4 regions of the Megasphaera sp. ASD88 genome follow, and region 2 is predicted to be linked to each of the others. Evidence: riboswitches for the same ligand, from Rfam matches in the RefSeq annotation. Region 2 holds a riboswitch; each other region holds the start of a gene.
What was found. A riboswitch is a leader RNA that binds a small molecule or an ion and turns the genes downstream of it on or off. The one in region 2 is predicted to bind S-adenosylmethionine.

Region 1: linked by a shared signal. The riboswitch ahead of CJ260_RS04215 (MetQ/NlpA family ABC transporter substrate-binding protein) and the one ahead of CJ260_RS10615 (methionine ABC transporter ATP-binding protein) in region 2 are both predicted to bind S-adenosylmethionine.
Region 3: linked by a shared signal. The riboswitch ahead of metK (methionine adenosyltransferase) and the one ahead of CJ260_RS10615 (methionine ABC transporter ATP-binding protein) in region 2 are both predicted to bind S-adenosylmethionine.
Region 4: linked by a shared signal. The riboswitch ahead of CJ260_RS07495 (MetQ/NlpA family ABC transporter substrate-binding protein) and the one ahead of CJ260_RS10615 (methionine ABC transporter ATP-binding protein) in region 2 are both predicted to bind S-adenosylmethionine.

The regions. Positions count from the first base shown of each region.
Region 1 is NZ_NQXW01000004.1:68,417-71,820, reverse strand. It holds gene CJ260_RS04230 (HAAS domain-containing protein) at 1-763, shown strand, start outside; gene CJ260_RS04225 (hypothetical protein) at 763-1,275, shown strand; gene rbr (rubrerythrin) at 1,421-1,957, shown strand; SAM riboswitch class I at 2,106-2,204, shown strand; gene CJ260_RS04215 (MetQ/NlpA family ABC transporter substrate-binding protein) at 2,335-3,153, shown strand; gene CJ260_RS04210 (flavodoxin family protein) at 3,291-3,404, shown strand, end outside.
Region 2 is NZ_NQXW01000025.1:556-3,959, reverse strand. It holds gene CJ260_RS10620 (cell wall metabolism sensor histidine kinase WalK) at 1-1,418, opposite strand, end outside; SAM riboswitch class I at 1,825-1,922, shown strand; gene CJ260_RS10615 (methionine ABC transporter ATP-binding protein) at 2,018-3,061, shown strand; gene CJ260_RS10610 (methionine ABC transporter permease) at 3,042-3,404, shown strand, end outside.
Region 3 is NZ_NQXW01000001.1:219,951-223,354, reverse strand. It holds gene priA (primosomal protein N') at 1-1,034, opposite strand, end outside; gene metK (methionine adenosyltransferase) at 1,160-2,350, opposite strand; SAM riboswitch class I at 2,406-2,508, opposite strand; gene coaBC (bifunctional phosphopantothenoylcysteine decarboxylase/phosphopantothenate--cysteine ligase CoaBC) at 2,586-3,404, opposite strand, start outside.
Region 4 is NZ_NQXW01000012.1:19,064-22,467, forward strand. It holds gene metF (methylenetetrahydrofolate reductase [NAD(P)H]) at 1-666, opposite strand, end outside; gene CJ260_RS07495 (MetQ/NlpA family ABC transporter substrate-binding protein) at 816-1,649, opposite strand; SAM riboswitch class I at 1,753-1,848, opposite strand; gene CJ260_RS07500 (C-GCAxxG-C-C family protein) at 2,015-2,437, shown strand; gene CJ260_RS07505 (hypothetical protein) at 2,489-3,404, opposite strand, start outside.

The sequences.
Region 1 (3,404 bases), on a different contig from region 2:
GGAATTCATGGACCTCTTGAAGTATTACTTCCGCCGCAGCGACAAGACCGATTTGAAAGGGATCTTGGAAGACTGCGAAGAACAGTTCCGCCTGGGCGCGAAAAAGGGCCTGACGGAAGAAGAAGTATGCGCCAAACTGGGCCATCCTAAAAACATATACCGCTACTATATCGGCAAGCCCATCGTGCCGGAAGACAATCTCAGCATGACCGGCTCCGCCGACGCGCCGGCGCAGGAGGCGCCCGAGGCTGCTCCTGCCAAGCCTTCCCAATTCTACGATTGGGAAAAAGACCCGGCCCATCGCCGCCGCCCCAAAATCCGGAAAGCCTACTACCCCATGCCGCAGCCTGAGCCGCCCCGAAACTACGATGCCTACGCCGAAGGGCCCCAGCGTCCTAAGGCGAAAGGGCCTACAAAACGGACAGCCGATGAAGACGAGCTGCAGTGGAATGACAAGGCGGCCATCCCCCAGGCGGCAAAGGCCATTGCCAGCCCCTTTTTAGACATATTCGGGGCCTTGTTCAATATCGTCAGCACCATACTATTCTTCGCTTTCGCCTTGGCGCTCCTCGCCTCCATCGCCGTATACAGCCTGCCGCCGTATATCTTCTCGGATTTGCTGCCCCTGCCGACGCTGTCCGTCTCGACGATGGCCTTCGCCGTCCTGGCCTTGCTGTTCGCGGCCCTGACTGCGTCGTACGCCAGCCAGGCCTGCCACCGCACGGCCCGCAATGCCAGAAACCCCCAAAGGAGGGACGGATAATGGGAAAAGTCGTCATATGCCTCGTCCTGACGCTGGTCTTTTCCTTTCTCAGCGTTCAGTCGTTTCTGAGCAACGACTACGCCCGCCTCCAGCGTTGGCTTGCCTATTATCAGGAATACAAGGCCTTCGAAGAAGCGGTCAAGCGGGGAAACGCCTCGAAGGCCGAGCTCTTCGAACGGCTGAAAACGATGTATCCCGGCCAAGTCAGCGAGCTGGAAACCCATCTCAAGGAAAAGTACGGCGACCTGACCGACACGGCAAAGGATACGCATAGCACCTTGTCCGACACGCTGAACGACACGCTCGAAACGTTCTCCTCATCCCACGCCGACATCGACGCCCTAAAAAAGGAAGCCGAAAGCAGGCTTTCCTCTAAGGCCGAAGACGCCGAACAGGCCATTTCAGAGCCGAAGCGTTCTGCTTCCCGTGACAGTAGTAAAGACACGGAATCGAAACACACTGACGATGCCAAAGAGCCGCGGCGCTCTGAGTCGGACACAGTGAAAGAATAATTTTTTCATATTTTATTAAAAAATAATTATTATCCATTGATTTTATTTTGCAAATAGAGTATAATGTACTCAGAGGTCAGGAAAGAGACCTGACAAGAGGCAGCACAGGCTGCGAGTTTACGTATGAAATTATGGAGGTATCGATATGGAATTAAAAGGAAGCAAAACTGAAAAAAACTTAATGGCAGCATTTGCCGGCGAATCCCAAGCAAGAAATAAATACACCTATTATGCAAGCGTAGCGAAAAAAGCCGGCTACGAACAGATCAAAGCCTTCTTTGAAGAAACAGCCAACAACGAAAAAGAACACGCTAAAATCTGGTTCAAACTGCTCAACGACGGCATGCCGAACGACATCGACGCGCTGAAAGACGCAGCCGCCGGCGAACATTACGAATGGACGGAAATGTACCCGACCTTCGCCAAAGAAGCCAGAGAAGAAGGCTTCGAACACATCGCCTACCTGTTTGAAAAAGTAGCGGAAATCGAAAAACACCATGAAGAACGCTACCTGGCCCTCCTGGCCAACATCGAAAACGGCACGGTCTTCAAGAAACCGGCGACGAAAACATGGGTATGCCGCAACTGCGGATTCATCGTCGAAGGCGAAGAAGCTCCGGAAGTATGCCCGGTCTGCGCTCATCCGCAAGCTTTCTTTGAATTGAAAAACGATAACTACTAAACCACCATATATAACGAGACACCATCACACATCCGAAAGCGGAGGCAGGAATCCTGCCTCCGTCTTTTGTCGTCGGAAAATTTTTGCCGCCAAAATATTGACATTCGGCACAAGAGATGGTATGATTCTTATCAACAATCATATATTGATTTCATCAAGAGCAGCCGAGGGAATGGCCCTATGACGCTGCGGCAACCCCCAAATGGGATAGGTGCCAAGTCCAGCGGATACATCCGACAGATGAACACATACGTAACCAAAGCCGTCATCTGTCGACGGCTTTTCTTTTTACCCGTATCGTCGCCGGCCCATCCTATGGCAGGCCGTCCTGCCTCTTGCCATGTGATTGATTCAGTATCAGAAAGGATGAACAACCCATGAACTCTTCTATCAAAAAACTCCTTGCTGCGGCCCTCATCGCCGCGACCTGCGTATTTGCCGCCGGCTGCGGCAGCTCCGACAGCGGCTCGGCCGACAAAAAGGAAATCGCCATCGGCGTAACGGCCGGCCCCCATGCGGAAGTCATGGAACAAGTAGCTAAAGAAGCAGAAAAACAAGGCCTGACCATCAAGGTCGTCGAATTCAACGATTTTGTACAGCCCAACAAAGCCTTGGCCGAAGGCGATTTGGATATGAACTCCATGCAGCATCAGCCCTACCTCGACAACGTCGTCAAAAACCAGGGCATGAAGCTGACCTCTATCGGCAAGACCATTATCCTGCCCATGGCCGTATATTCCCACAAATATAAAAACATCAGCGAAGTCGCCGACGGCGCTAAGGTTACCATTCCGAACGACCCGACCAACGGCGGCCGCGCCCTCCTGCTCCTGCAGCAAGTCGGCCTCATCACCCTTAAAAACGGCACCTCCGTCGACGCCTCCGTACCGGATGTCGTAAACAATCCGAAGCACCTCGAATTCATCGAGCTCGACGCCGCCCAGATTCCCCGTTCCCTCGACGATACGGACTTGGCCTGCGTCAACACGAACTACGCCATCCCGGCCGGCTTAAACCCGCAGAAGGATTCCCTCCTCGTAGAAGACAAGGATTCGCCGTACGCTAACGTCATGGTCGTCCGCGAAGATGAAGCCAATAACGAAACGTATAAAAAAGTCCTGGCTATCTACCAGTCTGAACCGATTAAAAAATTCATCAACGAACACTTCCAAGGCACGATTCTCCCGGCATTCTAAGAGAAACGGACATCGAGCCACCACGGCATGGCCCCTCGCGGCTATGCCGTTTTTAGTTATACGCTTATACGCTGCAGGAAATAATATAGTATAATGAAATAGTAAAAGGAAACTACGCGTTAAGGAGATGACAGCTGATGAAACACATCGTAATCCTATCGGGCAGCCCCAGAAAAAACGGAAACACGAACCTCTTGTGCCGCCAATTTCAGCAAGGAGCCGAAGAGGCGGGCCACAGCGTACGCTTTATC
Region 2 (3,404 bases):
GCCCAGATCTTCCCTTTCATTTCATCGATGATCTGCTTGGCTACGGCCAGGCCCAGGCCGCTTCCCTTGGCCACGTTGCTGCGGGCCTTGTCGGTCCGGTAAAACGAATCAAACAGCTTGGGCAGGTCGTCTTCGCCTACGCCGCGGCCGTCGTCGGCAAAGGTCAGCCGCACGGCGTCGTCTCCGGCAGCATCCAGGGATATGGTCAAATGGCCTTCGTCGCCGTCTTTATATTTTACGCTGTTGCCGATGATATTTTCCACGACCCGCTGGAAATGGGTCCGGTCCATCGATACGACTGCCGTATCCACAGACGCCGTATAGGAAATATCCAGCCCTTGTCTGCGGAAATGTTCGGCCTGCTCGCTCGTATAATCTTCCAAGTAGCCACAGAGATCTACGTTTTCCCAGCAGAATTCCACCTGTCCCAGGTCAAACTTGGAAAAGAGGAACAGCGTCCGCACCAGGCGGGTCATCATCTTCGACGTGTCGATTATCATGGCCAGGTAATGGCCGCGCTTTTCCGGCGTATTGGCAATGCCGTCGCGCAGGCCGCTGGCGTAGCCTTCGATGCGGGTCAGAGGCGTCGCCAGGTCGTGGGAAATGCCGGCGATGAGCTCCTTGCGGTTCTTGTCGTAGGCATCTCTCATTTCCCGCGATGCCTTCAGTTCCCGGCGCATCGTCTCAAAGGCCCGGCAGGTCTGGCTGATTTCGTCGTTTCCGTCGGCGACGACGGGGTGGTCCAGATTGCCTCGGCTGATGTCTTCGGCGATGTTCCGCATCTCCTCTACGGGCCGGACGATTTGCCGGGCCAGCAGGCGCGCTAAGAAAAGCCCTACGGCAATCGTCACGAGGACCGCTAATACGGCTAAGACGACAAAGGCGACCTTCACGATATTCTTCGAGCTGAGGTCCCAAATGCCGCCGTGCTTGCGCAGTTGTACCGGCCCGATGACGGCTACGGCTACGCCCGTCTCAGGCGACGTATAATGGAAGGCGATGCCTTCGTCCGACCAGTTGAGGGCCGCGCCGCTGCCCGGGCTGCGCCGGTACGCCTCGCCGATCGTCGCCCAGGGATCAGTATACTCCGTCGCATACAGGATTCGTCCTTGCTGGGAAATCGCTACGGTAAGGCCCTGATCCTCCAAGTGGTCGCTCGTCTGCATGAGCCGGCCCATGCCTCCGGTATACCAGTCGGCGCGGACACAGAGGCGGCTCAGCTCAAACTGCACCGATAAGGTCGGGCCATTGCTCTCCGGCCAGAGAAAGGAAATGGCCGCCGCCCTGTTGATGTTGCCGAAGTGGAGGCCTAAAAAAATAGCGATGCTGACGACGAGAGTAAAGGCCACGGGAATGGCTATCATGACAAAGTTAGACAACAGCAATCGTTTTCCAATAGGTATATCTCTCAGGTTCATCTGTCCTTCTCCCCGCTTTCCTGCCGCATGACGCGCCTTGTCTTTTATTATACCACGCCGCCGCAGATATCTTGATGCGTTCGCAAATATATTCATTACTATGCAGTGTATGCGGAAAAGATAAACAAAAATTAAACGAAGGAAAAATTCTTCATAAAACCTCCGTGCCCTTGTCTTTTCTGCAGCAGGCATCCGATTGATGGGCTTAATACATTTAAAATGCAACTATATTTTTAGAAAAATATTCCGATTTTCCTGTGTATATTCTGCAATTTTACGAAAATCCCAGGCCACAGGCCGCGCCTATTTCTTTTGTTTTCTTATTATTTTACACGGCGAGATACCTCTTGCATTTGACAACACCCGTTCCTTAGTGATAATATGTTAAGCAACAACCAAATATACAAGTTCATCCAGAGCAGCTGAGGGACTGGCCCCATGACGCTGCGGCAACCCCCGTCAGGGAAGGTGCCAATTCCAACGGAGTATTCCGGCAGATGAAGCAACATACACGAAGTACCGAGCCGTCATCTGTTGACGGCTTTTTTTAGTTGTACTGCCACCGGGTTGAACTCGTACTGAATCAAGGAGTTGATATTGTGATAAAACTGGAAAACATTACCAAAACCTACGACGGCAAGGCCCAGGTCCACGCCCTCAAAGGCGTCAACCTGACCATTGAAGACGGCGAAATCTTCGGCATTATCGGTAAGAGCGGCGCCGGCAAATCGACCCTCGTCCGCTGCATCAACATGCTCGAACGGCCGACGAGTGGCAACGTCATCATCGACGAAAAGAACCTGACCAACATGACCGACGCCCAGCTGCGGGCGGAACGCAAGCACATCGGCATGATATTCCAGCATTTCAACCTGCTTTCGTCGCGGACGGTCTTCGACAACATCGCCTTCCCGCTGGAGCTCATCGGCGCGTCGAAGGAAGCCATCCAGAAAAAAGTCGCCGACCTTTTGGAATTAGTCGGCCTGACGGACCGGCAGTTCAACTACCCGGCCCAGCTGTCGGGCGGCCAGAAGCAGCGCGTCGGCATCGCCCGGGCTCTGGCCAGCGACCCGAACATCCTCCTGTGCGACGAAGCCACGTCGGCCCTGGATCCGCAGACGACGAAATCCATCCTCGAGCTGCTCAAGGACATTAACCAGCGCCTGGGCATTACCATTGTCATCATCACCCACGAAATGGCAGTCATCAAGGAAATCTGCAACCGCGTTGCCGTCATTGAGGGCGGCGTCATCAAGGAAGCAGGCCGCGTCGTCGACGTCTTTACCAATCCCCAGTCCCAGACGATGAAGGACTTCGTCAAATCGGTCATCAACATGGAACTGCCCGCAGGCATCGCCAAGATGGGCATTACGGATCAGCCTGCGCCGGGCTACGATATGCTCGTCCGCCTGCGCTTCAAGGGAGCGGCTACGAACGAACCCGTCGTCGCATCGGTCGTACAACGCTTCCACACCTACGTCAGCGTGCTCTACGGCAATATCGACTACATTCAGGACGAACCTTTCGGCTATCTCATCGTCGTCATTATGGGTTCTATGGAACAACAGGCAAAAGCATTTGAATATATCAAAGAATTACCTATTGGAAGCGAGGTTTTAGGATATGTCCCAAGAAATCATTAATTTAATGCTCCAAGGCATTCAGGAAACTGTTTTCATGGTCGCCGTCGCGACGATCATCGCCGCCATCATCGGTATTCCCCTCGGCATTACGCTGGTCACGACCAGCCGGGGCCATATTTTGGAAAACCGCTTTATCAATCAGATACTGGGCACCATCGTCAACATCATCCGCTCGATTCCCTTTATCATCCTCATGGTCGCCATCATTCCTCTGACCCGCATCATCGCCGGCACGTCCATCGGCACGACGGCAGCCTGCGTGCCCCTGACCATCGTGGCCATTCCCTTTTTGAGCCGCCTCGTCGAAACGTCTATCCGCGACGTCGATTTCGGCCTCGTCGAA
Region 3 (3,404 bases), on a different contig from region 2:
TTTTTCCGTTCGCCCTTCGAGAGCTGGCTGTGCATGACGACGACGTCGTTTCCAAAGCGGCGGACAAACTGCCTTACGATTTGGCCGGTCAGGGCGATTTCCGGCACGAGGACGATGACCTGCTTTCCCTGCCGCAATACGTCTTCGGCCAGCTGCATATACACTTCGGTCTTGCCGCTCCCCGTAACGCCGTGCAGCACATAAGTGCGTCCCGTCGTGTCGCCGCGGACAGCCTGTACGGCCCGGGCCTGCTCGTCTGTCAGCGTCAGAGGACGGCTCTGTTCCAACGTCGGCAGCAGCTGCCTCGTCCGGACATTTCTTTCACTGATAGCCGCCAGTCCCGTGCCGCAGAGGCGGCGGATGACGTCGGCACTGTATCCTTTTCCAATAAAAGCAGATACGGGCGCGCTGCCTGCTTGCTTCAATTCAGCCAGCAAGGCCGCCTGCCGCCGCCGGTTCGCCAGCAGGCCGTCGGCGTCGTCCCGCACAAAGGACAGCCACTTTTCCGTTTTATCGGATATTTTATTTTTCCAGCCCTTCTCTACCTGCAGTACGCCTGCCTCAAGCAGAGCGTCTACTCGCCTGGCGCCGAATTTCCGCGCCAGCGCCGCTTTTTCCACCTGGCCCTTCGCTTGGACGTACGCGGCGACATCGGCGTCTTCCGCCGACGTGGGGGCCTTCGTTCCAACCGTAACATACAGACGGACTTCCAGCCCTTTCTTTTCTATCATGAACAGGCGGAGGGCGTCGGCAAGGTTGCAGAGATAATACCGGCTGATCCAGGAAGCCGTTTCGATCATTTCTTCCTGAAACCCCGCCTGCGCCGACAGCACGGCGCTGATCGGCTTGAGCTCGTATGCATATTCGCCTGCATTTCTCTCGCTGACGGCGACGACGATTCCTTCTTCCTGCCGTCGTCCAAAGGGAACCTGCACGCGGCTGCCGACGTGCACAGCCATGCCGTCCGGGACGATATAGGAAAAGGTCTGCTGCAGCCGTTTGGCCGTCGTATTGATGATGATGTCTGCTACCATAGCCCTGCTCCTGCGTTTGTATAACATAAAGATAGGGACTTGACGAAGCAAGCCCCTATACATTGTATCATATTTAATTCAGCCATGCCACCTGGAAGGCATGATTCCTCTGAGATGGTCCAGTCTTATAAGCCGGCTTCCTGACGGAGAACGTCGGCTTTATCAAGCTGTTCCCAAGGCAGGTTCAGATCGTTGCGGCCGAAATGACCGTAAGCGGCCGTCTGTTTGTAAATCGGGCGCTGCAAGTCGAGCATTTCGATGATGCCGGCCGGACGGAGGTCGAAGTGTTTGCGGATCAATTCGACAATCTTTTCGTTTTCGACTTTGCCCGTGCCGAAGGTTTCTACGTGGATAGAAACGGGATGGGCTACGCCGATGGCATAGGCCAGCTGGATTTCGCATTTATCCGCCAAGCCTGCGGCTACGATGTTCTTCGCCACATAGCGGGCTGCATAAGCTGCCGAGCGGTCTACCTTTGTGGGGTCCTTGCCGGAGAAAGCGCCGCCGCCGTGACGAGCCATGCCGCCGTAGGTGTCGACGATGATCTTGCGGCCCGTAAGGCCGGAGTCACCCTGAGGACCGCCGATGACGAAGCGGCCTGTCGGGTTGATGAACAGCTTCGTCTGGTCGTCGAACAACCCTTCGGGAAGTTCCGGCTTGATGACGTATTCGAGCAAATCTTTTTCAATCTGTTCGCGCGTAACTTCCGGGCTGTGCTGAGCCGAAATGACGATGGTGTCGATGCGGACGGGCTTGCCGTCTTCGTATTCGACCGTTACCTGCGTCTTTCCGTCCGGACGGAGGTACGGCAGCGTGCCGTCCTTGCGGACCTTGGCCAGACGGCGGGACAGGCGGTGAGCCAGAGAAATCGGCAGCGGCATGTAGTCGTCCGTTTCGTTCGTCGCGTAGCCGAACATCATGCCCTGGTCGCCGGCGCCGATCGAGTCGAATTTATCCGTCGTGCCGGATTTCTTTTCCTGCGCTTCGTCAACGCCCATGGCGATGTCCGGGGACTGTTCGTCCAGGGAAACGAGGACGCCGCACGTATCGCAGTCAAAGCCGTATTTTGCGCGGGTATAACCGATATTGCGAACCGTTTCGCGTACGATGTGCGGAATATCTACGTAGCACGTCGTAGAGATTTCGCCTACGACGTGTACCATGCCTGTCGTTACGAGGGTTTCGCAGGCGACGCGGGCGTTTTTATCTTTTTCCAAAATTGCATCCAAAATGCCGTCAGAGATTTGGTCGGCCATTTTGTCGGGATGGCCTTCAGTTACGGATTCAGACGTAAAAAATTCACGATTCTTTGCCATTATATCCTCCTTATGCGTTCAAAAAAAATCCCCTCTGAAAAGAGGGGTATGTATCAGCCCATCTTTCAGTACGCTACACTGTTGGATTTAGCACCTTTCATTCACTGAAGGTTGCTGCTGCATCATCGGGCCAATCCCTCCACAGCTCTTGATGGTTAAATATTTTATTCACTTGACCTATTGTATACTAACAAGAGGAATTATGCAAGACCTATTCGAAAAATCATGGCCTCCATTACTGATTTTTTTTGGCTAAAATCGCCGCGGCCCGTTCTACGATGACCGTTGCCAGGTCTTCCTTGTCCATTTTCTCCAGTTTTTCCATCGATCCGTCGGGGAACAGGAAGGTGGCGATATTCGTCGTGCCCTGGAAGCCGGCCCCTTCGGCGCTGACGTCGTTGGCGACGAGCATGTCGAGGTTCTTCTTCTTTAACTTAGCCGTGCCGTACTCGATGAGGTTCGTCGTTTCGGCGGCAAAGCCGATGAGCACCTGATGGGCCTTGCGTTGCCCCAAGCCGTACAGGATGTCCGGGTTTTTAGCCATCGTCAAGGTCAGCGTTTCGTCGGATTTCTTGATCTTATTCGCCGCCGGATGAGCCGAACGGTAATCGGCGACGGCAGCCGACTTGATGACCAGATCGCAGTCGTCGTAATACGAATCGACGGCGGCCTTCATGTCGTTGGTGCTGCCTACGTCGACGCGGCGCGCTACGCCGGCCGGCGTCTTCAAATGGTCGTTGCTGCCGGCGACCAAGGTGACGTCTGCGCCGGCAAAGGCTGCAGCTTTAGCGATAGCAAAGCCCATGCGGCCGCTGGAATGGTTGCCGATAAAGCGGACCGGATCAATAGGCTCACGCGTGCCGCCGGCCGTAACGATGACCTTCTTCCCTTTCAGCAGGTCCGTCCGGCAGGCTGCAAATTCAATGTAGTCGACAATATCTTCCGGTTCTGGCAGGCGGCCGACGCCGGTAACGCCGCAGGCCAAATGACCTGTAGCAGGCTCGATGATTTCATAGCCGTACTCTCTGAGAGCGGCGATATTTTTCTGCACGAT
Region 4 (3,404 bases), on a different contig from region 2:
CGCGCCGCACAGGGACACCATCCGTTCGATTTGCTTCTTATTGGTGACAGGCATGATGCCCGCTTCGATAGGGACGCTGATGCCGGCGATTTCGCACCGTTCGAGGAAGCGGTAGAAGGTGGCGTTGTCAAAGAAGAGCTGGGAAATGAGCTCGCTGGCGCCGGCGTCGACCTTCGTCTTCAAGTTGCGGATGTCGGCGGCCATCGTCTGGGCTTCCGTATGGCCTTCAGGATAGCAGGCGCCGATGACGTTGAATTCCGGGGCGTTCCGCTTGATGAAGGCTACGAGATCGCTGGCATGTTCGAAGACATGGGCTCGTTCGCGGCCCGGCGTTTCGTCGCCCCGCAGGGCCAGGATATTTTCGATGCCCGCCTTTTTCAGCTCGTCCAACGTGCGCAGGGCGTCATCTTCGGTCAGGTAGATACAGGGCATATGAGCCGCCGTTTCGCAGCCGTAGGTGTGCTTGATAGCCGAGGCCACTTCGACGGTGCGGTTGCCGCCGCTGCCGCTTCCGCTGGCGCCGCAGGTGACACTGATGAAATCGGGATAAAGCTGGCTCAGCTCGTCTAAAGCGGCGTAAATCGTCTCGATGGGCGTATCCGGCTTGGGCGGGAAGACTTCAAAGGAAAAGACTGTTTTTTTGGCAAATAATTCATTTGTGCGCATATATATTGCTCCTTGCTGCATAGCTGACAGGGGGTAAGCACGAGTACAGCCGCGTGTTTTTGTTTATATTATATCATGAAGTATGGCCGTATGTATAACAAAAGGGCCTGGAACGAGGCCCTTTTGCATGAATATATATGTGTGTTGTATTAGAAGCTGGGCAGAATGGCTCCCTGGTATTTGTCTTCGATGAATTTCTTCACTTCCGGAGACTGGAGGGCTTTGACGAGAGCCTGGATTTCCGGGCGGTTTTCGTCGCCTTCGTGGATGGCTAAGATGTTAGCGTACGGCGAGTCTTTATCTTCGAGGAAAATCGCGTCCTTCAGCGGATTGAGGCCGGCTTCCATGGCGAAGTTCGTGTTGATGACGGCGATGTCTACGTCGTCAATGGAGCGGGGAATCTGGGCGGCTTCCAATTCGACGAACTGGAGGTTTTTGTCGTTTTTCACGATGTCCTGTACCGTAGAGGTGATGCTGCCGTTATCCTTCAGGGAAATCAGGCCGGCCTTCTGCAGGATGAGCAAGGCCCGGCCGCCGTTGGTCGGGTCGTTGGGGATGGCGACCTTCGCGCCGTTTGCCAATTCGTCCAGTTTGGCGACTTTATGGGAGTAAATGCCCATCGGTTCGATGTGGACCTTGCAGATGGCCTTGAGCTGCGTGCCGTGTTCTTTATTGAACGTTTCCATGTAGGGGCCGTGCTGGAAGAAGTTGGCGTCCAGCTCCTTGTCGTTCAGGGCCAGATTCGGCTTGACGTAATCTGTAAATTCGATGATCTTCAAATCGATGCCGTCCTTGGCTAAGAGGGGCTTGATTTCGTTTAAGATTTCCGCGTGGGGAACGGGCGTCGCGCCGACGGTCAGGACCTTATTCTGCGTCGACTCTTTGCCGCCTGCCGGGGCGTCGCTGCCGCAGCCGGCGGCCAATACGGCCAGCGCGCAGAGAGCCGCAGCGGCCAGGACGGTAAGTTTTTTGAAATGCTTCATAAATGATTCCTCCTAAATATAAAATGATATGGCGTAAGACCGTTTAGCCTTTTATCCCATGAAAAAAGCCCCTTTCCCAAGAGAAAGAGGTAGCGTCGCAGGGTCTTTATCTCTCGGAAATCAATCCGCAGGAATTAGCACCGTCGTTATCGGTTGCCGGGCTTCATTGGGCCAGTCCCTCCGCCGCTCTGGATAAAAGGATGTAAAATTGTCTTGAACATAGTGTATCATGAATCTCAGATTTGTCAAATTGCTATATTTGCATAGCCTGCCGGCCTGATATGACGAGAACGAAAGTAACGGGCAGAACGGCAAAAATGTGATATAATCAAAGGACGAGATATTGCATTAGGAGGTAATACGAAATGGAATCGATTCAAGACGTAGTAAAAAAATACCAGCAAGGCGGTAATAACTGTTCCGAAACGGTATTAAAGGCCTGCAATGAATATTACGGCCTCAACCTGTCGGACGACGTGTTCCGCATGGTATCGGTCATGGGCGGCGGCGTCGGCGGCTCGGGCTGTCTCTGCGGCGCCCTGAACGGCGCCTGCCATATCCTGGGCCTTCTCGTAGGCCGCAATACGCCGGAAGAAAAGACCAAGGCGGAAATCTACGCTCCCGTAAAGGAATTTTATCAGCTGTGGATGGGTAAGTTCCACGCGTCGTGCTGCCGCGTCCTCAAGAGCCCGGCCAACGGCGGCCCCGTATCCTGTCCGGAACTCATGGTCGGTACGGCGGAGCTCCTGGCGGCCTTTATAGAAGAAAAGGGATTGCTTAAAAAATAAAGACATGGAAAAGACCTCGTACGGCGTCGTACGAGGTCTTTTTTTGCGGGTTTATTTATTCGGCAGGATGACGTCGCGGGCCCGGACGTCCTTGCTCAGGCTGTCGATGTGGTTGGCAAAAATCTTGGCCATGCGGATATTTATTTCATCTTTCATTGGCACTTGATAATGCGATGGCGTAAGGGTGTTCCAGGCTGAAGACGGATTGCCGTCAACGTGGATGACATCGTTTTCATCGGGTTCAATGAGAACGTATGTGGGAATTTGATGCATGTCGTTTTGCCAGATGCCTAGTTTTACGTCAGGGCTATCTTTCGTGTCATTCTGCCGGGCCATGATAAAGGTAAGGGGGTAATAGCTCTTTTTACCGTTCGAGAACTGGGTGTACTGTGTGCGGAAATAGATGAGCGACTGTTTGAATGGCACAACGGCAATGGAATCACTGGCTTTGTCGGCAATGACGAAACAAGGGCCGGCTGTCGTCTGGAACAATGCTAGGTAGCCGTCGTCATCTTCTTCGGAAACAGCCACGACTTCACCATGGAGAGTATGGTCTTTTGCCATTGCCTTGGCGGTGTCTAGGCTGTTGGGGGACGGAAGCGTTTGATAGGCTGAGCCTTCTGGCAACGCTTTGCTGATGATGCGGTCGCTGTCGGAGAAGGTGACCTGCGTTGCCGTAGCCGATTGGACGAGGCCGCCTAAGCCGACGAGGCAGACGATGGAGACGGCCAGGCCGATGAGATAGGGCTTGGATTGTCCCGTCGGCTGCTTGCGCTTGACGAGGACGGCGCAGACAATCGCCGCGATGACGAGGGCCGCGCAGACGACGCCTAGCAGGATGGCCGTCGTCTGATGGAAAATGCGGAACTGGGCCTGCATGTGAATATCCTGGCCTGCCGAGGCGCCCTGGGTGTTGATAAAGGCCGGCTTCAAATCCCAGACGAGGGTCTTGCCGTCGTCGAGGACC